DNA from 2 places in the Arthrobacter sp. MMS24-T111 genome. Region 1 is predicted to be linked to the other one. Evidence: predicted binding sites of a transcription regulator. Region 1 holds the regulator's gene; the other holds the start of a gene.
What was found. Region 1 encodes LexA, which represses DNA repair genes until DNA is damaged. Its sites were predicted from a motif close to TCGAACANNTGTTCGA; they were not measured.
Positions count from the first base shown of each region.

Region 2: a site for LexA is predicted at 2,407-2,422, ahead of ACX5I6_RS14300 (DUF6504 family protein). Genes of this name have one in related genera too.

Region 1 covers NZ_JBTZRO010000001.1:3,746,729-3,751,141, reverse strand. The annotation lists gene ACX5I6_RS17560 (ATP-dependent DNA helicase) at 1-1,767, shown strand, start outside; gene lexA (transcriptional repressor LexA) at 1,800-2,528, opposite strand; gene ACX5I6_RS17550 (LysM peptidoglycan-binding domain-containing protein) at 2,942-3,298, shown strand; gene ACX5I6_RS17545 (histidinol-phosphate transaminase) at 3,469-4,413, shown strand, end outside.
Region 2 covers NZ_JBTZRO010000001.1:3,033,241-3,037,653, reverse strand. The annotation lists gene ACX5I6_RS14305 (DNA polymerase III subunit alpha) at 1-2,050, opposite strand, end outside; gene ACX5I6_RS14300 (DUF6504 family protein) at 2,047-2,370, opposite strand; gene ACX5I6_RS14295 (hypothetical protein) at 2,503-2,892, shown strand; gene ACX5I6_RS14290 (chorismate mutase) at 2,901-3,221, opposite strand; gene ACX5I6_RS14285 (VOC family protein) at 3,241-3,663, shown strand; gene ACX5I6_RS14280 (SOS response-associated peptidase) at 3,691-4,413, opposite strand, start outside.

The DNA.
Region 1 (4,413 bases):
AGGGACCTGCCCCGCCTGCTGAAGAACATCACCCCCGCCTTGGAGCGCCCCGTCAAAGTGGCCCTGGTCAAGGGGCGATCCAACTATGTCTGCCGACACAAGCTCGAGGGCGGGTTTCCTTCCGAAGAGCCTTCGGAGGGCCAGCTGTTCTCCTTGGGCGAGGACACCAGCGTGCCGCACTTCGCCGCCTCAGTGGGCGGCCCCGCCTCCCAGCTGGGCAAGGAAGTGGTGCGGCTGCGGGAGTGGGCCGAGAAGACCGCCACCGGCGACCGTGACGAGCTCCTACCTGGCGTGACCGACCGGGCCTGGCGGCAGGTATCCGTGACCTCCATGGAATGCCTGGGCGCGCAAAAATGTCCCATGGCCGCTGAATGCTTCAGTGAACTGGCGCGTCAGGACGCGGCCGAGGCAGACGTCGTGGTGACCAACCATGCCATGCTTGCCGTCAGTGCCTTTGAGGGGCTCGCGGTGCTGCCCGAATATGACGTCGTGGTGGTGGATGAGGCGCATGAACTGCAGGACCGTGTCACCGGGGCCGTATCCGGGCAGTTGTCCGTGGCCATGGTGCACGCCGCCGCAGCAGGTGCCCGCAAGCACACGGCCATCACCGTTGACGCCCTGAACGCGGCGGCGGCCAACCTTGAGCTGGCTCTCGCCGGGGCGCCGAACGGCCTGCTGCCCAATGGCCTGAACGACGAACAGCTGGACTGCGTGGACCAGCTGCGTGAGGCCTGCCGCGCGGCGCTGTCCGATTCCAAGGGGGACAGCAACACCACGGCCGACGGCGGACGGCAACTCGCCCGGTCCCGCCTCATGCTGATCCTGGAATTGTGCGAACGGCTGCTGGCTGCCCGGGAGAACCGCGAGGTGGTCTGGTTCTCGCGCGCGAGCACCTTCGACCCCGGCCAGGGCTACTCCCAGCCTGACGAGCATGCACCGGTCCTGGTCAACATCGCGCCGCTGTCCGTTGCCGGGCGGCTGAGGGAAGGACTCTTCGCCGGTCACACTGTTGTGCTGACCTCTGCCACCCTGGCCATCGGGTCCGCCTTCGAACCGGCAGCGGGCGGACTGGGACTGATAGGCGACGGACTTCCCAGCTGGACCGGCGTGGACGTCGGCTCACCCTTCGACTACCCCAAACAGGGCATCCTCTACGTGGCGGGACACCTGCCCAAACCCGGCCGGGGTGTTTCGCCGGAAGCACTGGAGGAGCTCGAGGCGCTCATCAAAGCATCCGGTGGCGGTGCCCTCTGCCTCTTTTCCTCGCGTCGCGCTGCGGAAGAGGCCGCCGACGCCCTGCGGCCCAAGGTCGATATGACCGTGCTCTGCCAGGGCGAGTCAACCATGACCGCCCTGGTCAAGCAGTTCGCCGACGAACCGGACACCTGCCTCTTCGGGACCATGTCCCTGTGGCAGGGGGTGGACGTTCCGGGCGGGTCCTGCCGGCTCGTGGTGATCGACCGGATTCCCTTCCCCAGACCGGACGACCCCCTCATGACAGCCCGGTCGCGGGCCGTGGCCCAAGCCGGTGGCAACGGTTTCATGTCGGTGTCGGCCACCCACGCGGCCATCCGGCTGGCGCAGGGCGCCGGGCGGCTGATCCGGTCAACCGGCGACAAGGGCGTCGTGGCGGTACTGGATTCGCGGCTGGCAACCGAACGTTATGCGGGCTTCCTGCGGGCCGCGCTGCCGCCTTTCTGGTCCACGACGGACCGCAGCAAGGCGCTGGCCGCGCTCACCAGGCTCGGCGCGGAGGCCTCCGGATAGAGGCCTGCCGCGGCCGGAGGTGACAGGCGGTGTCAGAGCGACCGCAGCACCGAGACCACTTTGCCCATGATGGTCGCGTGGTCGCCCAGGATGGGTTCGTACTGCGTGTTTTGCGGGAGCAGCCAGGTGTGGCCGTCCCGCTGGCGGAAAGTCTTGACGGTTGCTTCGTCATCGAGCAGGGCAGCGACGATGTCACCGTTGACGGCGTCCGCCTGGCGGCGCACCACAACCCAGTCTCCGTCGCAGATAGCGGCGTCCACCATGGAGTCTCCGGCCACCTTGAGCATGAACAGCTCACCCTGGCCGACAAGTTGGCGGGGGAGCGGCATGACATCTTCAACGAGCTGCTCGGCGAGGATGGGACCGCCGGCGGCAATCCGGCCAACCAGCGGAACCATGGCGGTGTCCAGCGCGGTGGGCAGCTCCGTTACGGTGGCGCCCGGCGTCTGCGGTGCTGACGCGGCAAGCGGCTTCCCGGCGCCGCCGTCGAGCGTGAGGGGCATGAGCACCTCCATGGCCCGCGGCCGCTTCGGGTCGCGCCGGAGGTAGCCCAGCTTTTCCAGCTGGGACAGCTGATGGGTCACGCTGGACAAGCTCGCCAGGCCCACCGTGTCGCCGATCTCGCGCATCGAGGGCGGGTAGCCGTTGTCATTGACGGACCGCTGGATGGTCTCGAGGATCTTTTTTTGCCGTGGGGTAAGCCCCTTCGGAGTCCTCTTTGGTTGCGGGGCCGTCCTGCCCCCGGCGGCTGCTGCTGCCATGTTCGCCAATGCCTTTCGCTTGCCGCCGGATCTTCCGCCCCACGCCGTTGGCCGGCGCTGCGTGAAGGGTCGCCGCTGTCATTGTCAGACCCTGCTGTTCAACTTCAGTGGTGGTTGTTCTTGGTTTCCAAGCTAGGCCAGCCACATTGCTTTTTCAAACATTTGTTCTAGCGAGTCTCGACATTGTTCGTTGATAGGTGCTAAAACTTAGTAAGCAAAGTTCGAATATGTGTTCTAATCACTGCGTGACCTGTTCGAAGACCTGGCCGGAAGAGATTGGTATTCCGGCAGGGCAGGCAGGACGGCAGCGGCGGACACCCGGGCAGCACGGCAGGTCCAGGAGGGCTCAGTTCATGTCAGCTTTAACTCTTTCCCGCATTTCCCGTCCGGAATTCTTGGCCGGGGAGCGCCACATGTCAGGCAACCGGCGGATCAGTGCCGGAACTGCGCCATCCCCGGCGCCGCTTCGGTTGACCCGGCGGGGCCGGATCGTCCTGGTGGGAGTGCCGCTGATTCTCGTCGCGGTCCTGCTGCTCTCACTGGCGGGACTCTTCCACTCCCCGGCCAAGGCCTCCGACTCCGCCGCGGACCTCGCCGTGACACCTACGGTGACAGTCACCGTCCAGCCCGGCCAGTCCCTCTGGTCCATCGCCGGTGCCGTAGCTCCGAACCGGGATGCGCGCGACGTCGTGGCGGACATCGTCCAGCTCAACAACCTGTCCGCCGGCGCCGTCCTGCCCGGGCAGCAACTCTTCGTCCCCAGCCACTGACCTGCCCTTGAGCGGTCGCCCCGGAGCGGCGGCCGTGGGCGCCGCGGCCTGGAACCTGCCGGTGCCCGTCCCACCCGGAGTCTGCCGTCAGCTCCTTGCCCCGGCAGTTTCCGGGGCAGGCGGAAAGTGTCATATTTTCTGGTAATTGCCACGGCAACTAAACTGTTCAGGTGAACGACCAGCTAGAACGCCTGAACCGGCTACCCCTCCGCAGCAACCTTCGCGGGCTGACTCCCTACGGGGCGCCCCAACTGGACGTCCCCATTCTCCTGAACGTCAACGAGAACACCCATGGCGTCCCGGCGGACGTGCGGGCAGCCATCAGCGCCGCCGTGACGGAGGCCGCCGCCGGCCTGAACCGCTACCCGGACCGGGAGTTCACCGAGCTCCGCAAGGCCCTGGCCGAATACCTTGGCCACGGGCTCGACGAAACCAACCTGTGGGCCGCCAACGGCTCCAATGAGGTCCTGCAGCAAATCCTCCAGGCTTTCGGCGGCCCGAACCGCACTGCCCTGGGCTTTCCGCCTACGTACTCCATGTACCCGCTGCTGGCGAGCGGCACCGACACGGAATACATCACCGGTGTCCGGGCCGAGGGCTATGACCTCAGCGCAGAGTCCGCTGCCCGCCAGGTCAGGGAGCTGCAGCCGAACATCGTGTTCCTCTGCTCGCCGAACAATCCCACCGGCACCGGCCTGGGACTGGACGTCGTCGAGGCTGTCTACGAGGCCGGTGTTCCAAGCCAGACCATCGTCATCGTGGACGAGGCGTACCACGAGTTCGCCCACGACGGCACCCCGAGCGCACTGACCCTGCTGCCCGGCAGGGAGCGGCTGATCGTCTCCCGCACCATGAGCAAGGCTTTCGCCCTTGCCGGGGCCCGCCTTGGCTACATGGCCGCGGCACCGGAGGTCACCGATGCCCTGCGCCTGGTGCGCCTGCCCTACCACCTGTCCGCCATCACGCAGGCAACCGCCCTGGCGGCCCTCCAGCACCGGGAAGCGCTGATGGCCGACGTGCAGGACATCAAGCAGCAGCGCGACCGGATTGTGGCTGAGCTGACGAGGATGGGCCTGAAGCCTGCGGCGTCCGACTCCAACTACGTGTTCTTCGGT
Region 2 (4,413 bases), 710 kb from region 1:
GTGCCAGCTTTCCAATCAGTTCCCGCTGGCCCGGCGATTCGATCTGGAAACACCCGAGGGTGTGGGTGCTGCGGATCAGCTCATACGTTGGTTCGTCATCGAGGGGGACGGCGTTGAGGTCGATCCGCCCGTCAGCGGCTATGTAGTCAGGTCCGCTGCCATCCGGACCAGCCGGGTGGCGGCCCGCAGCCACCACCTCGGCCTTGGACGGGTGCAGGCGGATCACTTCCCGGACCGCGAAGGCCATGGCGCTCTGCATCCTGACACCGAGGACATCAAGCTTGAGCATTCCCATGGGATCCATGTCGTGTTTATCGAACTGGCTCATGGGCAGGCCCAGGCCGCTGGGCTGGACCGGGGTGCGGTCCAGGAGCGTGGCATCTCCCAGGATGACCCCGCAGGGGTGCATCGAGATGTGGCGGGGCAGCCGGTCCAGCCGCTCGGTCAGGTCCACCAGCAGGTCCAGTTGCTGGTTTCCGTCGGCGTCCCGATGCTCCACCCGGCCGGCGAACTCCTTGAGTTCGGGTTTTTCCTGCAGCGCTTCGCGAAATTTCCTGGCTGAGAACCGCCACAACTGCTTGGCGATCTCCCCCACTTCGTCGTCGTCCATTCCCAGCGCCATCCCGGCGTCGCGCACGGCTCCACGGGCGCGGTACCCGTTTTGCATGCTCATCAGGGTGACGCGCTCGGAGCCGAAGCGTTCGAAAATTTGGCGGTAGACGTTATGGCGTTCAGCGCTTTCGACGTCGATGTCGATGTCCGGCAGGGTGGCGCGGTCGTTGGAGAGAAACCGTTCGAAGATGAGATCGTGCTGCAGGGGATTTACGTGGCTTACCTCGATCAGGTAATTGACCAGGCTGGACGCCCCGGACCCACGGGCTGCAGCCCTGACTCCCATGTCCTGGATCATCCGGGACACCTCCGCCACAGTCAGGAAGTAGGACGAGAATCCCAGGTTCCGGATGATCCCCAACTCATGCTCCAGCCGTGCCAGCATCGTTTTCTCGTCGGGACCGCCGATCCCCGGGAACCGCCTGCCAATTCCGGCATGGCACCGCTGGATGAGTTCCATATGCGGATCCCGGGTGATGCCAATGACCGATGCCTCCGGCACCACGGGCTGCTTCCATCCCATGTCCGAGGCGGGATCCATCCGGCAGAGGTCGGCGAGCGCCTCGGTTTGTGCCATCAATTGCTTGAGGTCGGCGGTCCCATACCCTGCTGCGGAAATGATTTCCTTGCCCAGGCCGAGCATCTGTTCCGCAGTTTTCAGCCACCCCTGGCCGGTGGGCTGGAGCAGCGGTTCCCCTGCCAGCTCCGGAAGGGACTTCAGCGTCCGGGCAGAGTCCAGGACGTCCGCGGTGGGCGCCCCGTCCGCAGCGCAATACCGCACCGCGTTGCTGAGGATGGCGGGGACGTGGTGTTCTTCGGCGAGCCGGAGCATGCGGACAGCATGGGCCGTGCTGAGGGGAAAGCCGGGCGCGCTGAGCTGGGAGACGATTTCTGCAACGACGGTTCCCGCGGGCATGGCATCCAGCCATTGTTTGAAAAGGGTTCGGGGGCGAAGGTAACGCCGTCCCCCCATGGCCCTGCCGACGTCGGAATCCGGTCCAATCAGGACGGTCAGCACTGGCTTGAGCGTTGCAGGGTCGAGGGTCCGGGAGGCCAATTCGGCACGGGTGACAGCCACCGGCACTGTTCCCCCGGCCTTCCCGGAGGTCCTGGCGTGGGCATCGGAAACCAGCCGGCATAGAGCACGGTACCCCGCGCCATTGTTGTGCCCGCGGGCGAGCACCACCACCCGCCCGGCTACCTGCGTGCGGTGGTCCCCTTCGTCGTCGAACACCGCAAGGTCCACCCCCACGATGGGGTCGATGCGCGCAGCCATGCAGGCTTTGAGGTGCTTGATGGTGCCGTACAGGCCGTCCCGGTCGGTGCAGGCCAGGGCAGTGGCGCCGTCGCTTGCGGCGGCCTGGACAAGTTCCTCCGGCCAGGAGACGCCGTAATGGGCGCTGAATGCTGTGGAAACGTGAAGGTGTGTGAAGCTCATGCTGTTCTGGGGCGAAGGGCGTCATGGATCCGCAGCAGCCGCCACCGGCCGCTGCCAACATGCCGGGTGAGGTCGAGGGTCAGGGGTTCTGAAGCATTGTTCGCGTCAGCGGGAAGCACCTGGATGCGCCAGATTTCGTGGTCCACCACGCCTGGGCCGCTTCCCAGGGGAGCCCTGGCGTCTTCAGCCCACCACTGTCGGCGTTCATACCACCGGACAGGTTCGGCGCAGATGAGGTAGTCCCGGCCTGCCCACGTTAACGATTCAGGCTGCCCGGAGGTGGAACATGCCACGTCAATGGACTCGCTGAACATGCCCATGCGCGCCTCCCGGACGGTACTCCCCAAATGCTTGATTCGAATATGTGTTCGAATAAATAAAGTCTACGCCGGGGAGCCGGCAAAACATAGGCGGGGGTGGACGGACCGTGCGGCAGGGAGCAGGATGATGGCATGAGTACCGATGACGCACTCCTGAAGCAGGCAAGCATCAAGACCCAGGACTCCACCCTGGTGGCCACGTTCAATATTGATGGCGCCATTCCGGGGTCCGGCGCCTACGTGGTGGGCTTGATGGGAGCCACGCCGGACTATTCAACGCAGCGGCGGCTGTGCATTGAATTCATGAACGGGGAGGCCATTGCCTGCTACGCGTTCAACCGGGACCAGGGAATCGAGGAAGACTACGACCTGTCCGGCGTATCCCACTCGGACAGCACCATCACCGGGAGCTTTCCCGCCACGGCCTTGAACGGGCTCGGGAAAGGTCACGTCCTGTCAGCCTTCAGCGAGGCGGACGGACGGGAGTTCCAGCATGGGGTTCCGGTGGAGGAAACCCTGTAGGGGTTTCCTTAGCTGTTTTCCTTATGAATCTTCAGTTCGAGTTCAATGAACGCGGAGATCATGGCCCGGTAGGTTGACTCGACGATGTCCGGGTCAATGTCTTTTTTCTCTGCCGCGGCCCGGACGTGCTCGATGATCCGCTCCACCCGGCCGGGAGCCCGCACCTCGGCGTCGTCGCCTTTGAGGGTGCCGGCGATCCGGATCAGCCGCTCGCGGCGGGCGATGAGGGTGACGATCTGGTCATCCACCTCATCGACTGCGACCCGGACAGCTGCGAGCTGTTCCTTGTCGGCCTGGGCATCCCGTTCGTTTCCTTGAATTGTCGCCATCTTCTGACAGTATCGAAGCATGGAGCCAAGAGTCGACTTTATCTCCCTCGGCGTCCGCAGCGTTGACCGGTCGCGGGCCTTCTACATCGACGGCCTTGGCTGGCCGGTCCACCGTGAGGTTGCCGGGGAGGTGCTGTTCGTCCAGGTGAACCACGGGCTGGTGCTCTCGCTGTGGGACGTCCGGCAGATGCAGGCGGAGGCAGGCGTCAGCCCGCCGGACGGGGTTCCCTGCATCACCCTCAGCCATAACGTGGGGAGCGCCGGGGACGTGGACCGGGTCATGGAAGAGGCTGCAGCGGCGGGGGCAGTCATCATCGCCGAACCCGTCACGCAACCCTGGGGCGGCTACACGGGGTACTTCGCGGATCCTGACGGGTTCCGCTGGGAAGTCGCGTACAACCCCACCTGGACCGTGGACGACGCCGGCACGGTCACCGTGTGACGGCGTCCGCACCCCTGGCAGGGACTGCTAGAACAGTGCCTCCACAGGGCGGATCAGGTCCGGTCCGTTGTTGCGGACGTTCCCCACGTCCTTGCCCACGGACTCCACGTGCCAGTCGGCGGCAGCTTCCTTGACCCCGGCCCGCACCAGGTCCACAAGGGCGGCTGCGTCGTCAGCCTGCGGGTCCAGCCAAGCCTGCGTGGTGGCCTTGTCCATGGGCAGGGGCACGCGGTCGTGCAGTTCCGTCAGCTTCCCGAAGATGGTGGATTCAGTCCCGGGCGGTGGGGTGTCCGCTGTGAGGATGGATGTGGACAGCAGCCAGCGCCCTGGTTCCCCTTCCGGAATGGACGGGTCCTTCCACCACTCGTACAAGCCGGCGAATACCAGCCCGTGGTCCTCACCGGGGTGCACATAATAGGGCTGCTTGGACTTCCCGGGCCCTTGCTTCCATTCGTAGTACCCGTCGGCGGGGACGGCGCAGCGGCGTGACTTCACGGCCTTCCTGAACGCAGGCTTTTCCAGCACCGATTCGCTGCGGGCGTTGATCATGCGCGACCCGATCCCGGGATCCTTGGCCCAGGAAGGGACCAGGCCCCAGCGGGCCACATGCAACTGCCGTACCTGCCGGGCCCCTGAAGCATCCTCCACCAGCCGCTCCAGGACGATGGGGACGGCGTCCGTTGGCGCTACGTTCCACGACGGCGGGATGCTGACCTCATCCTCCAACTCGGCGTCGAACTCGGCCAGCAG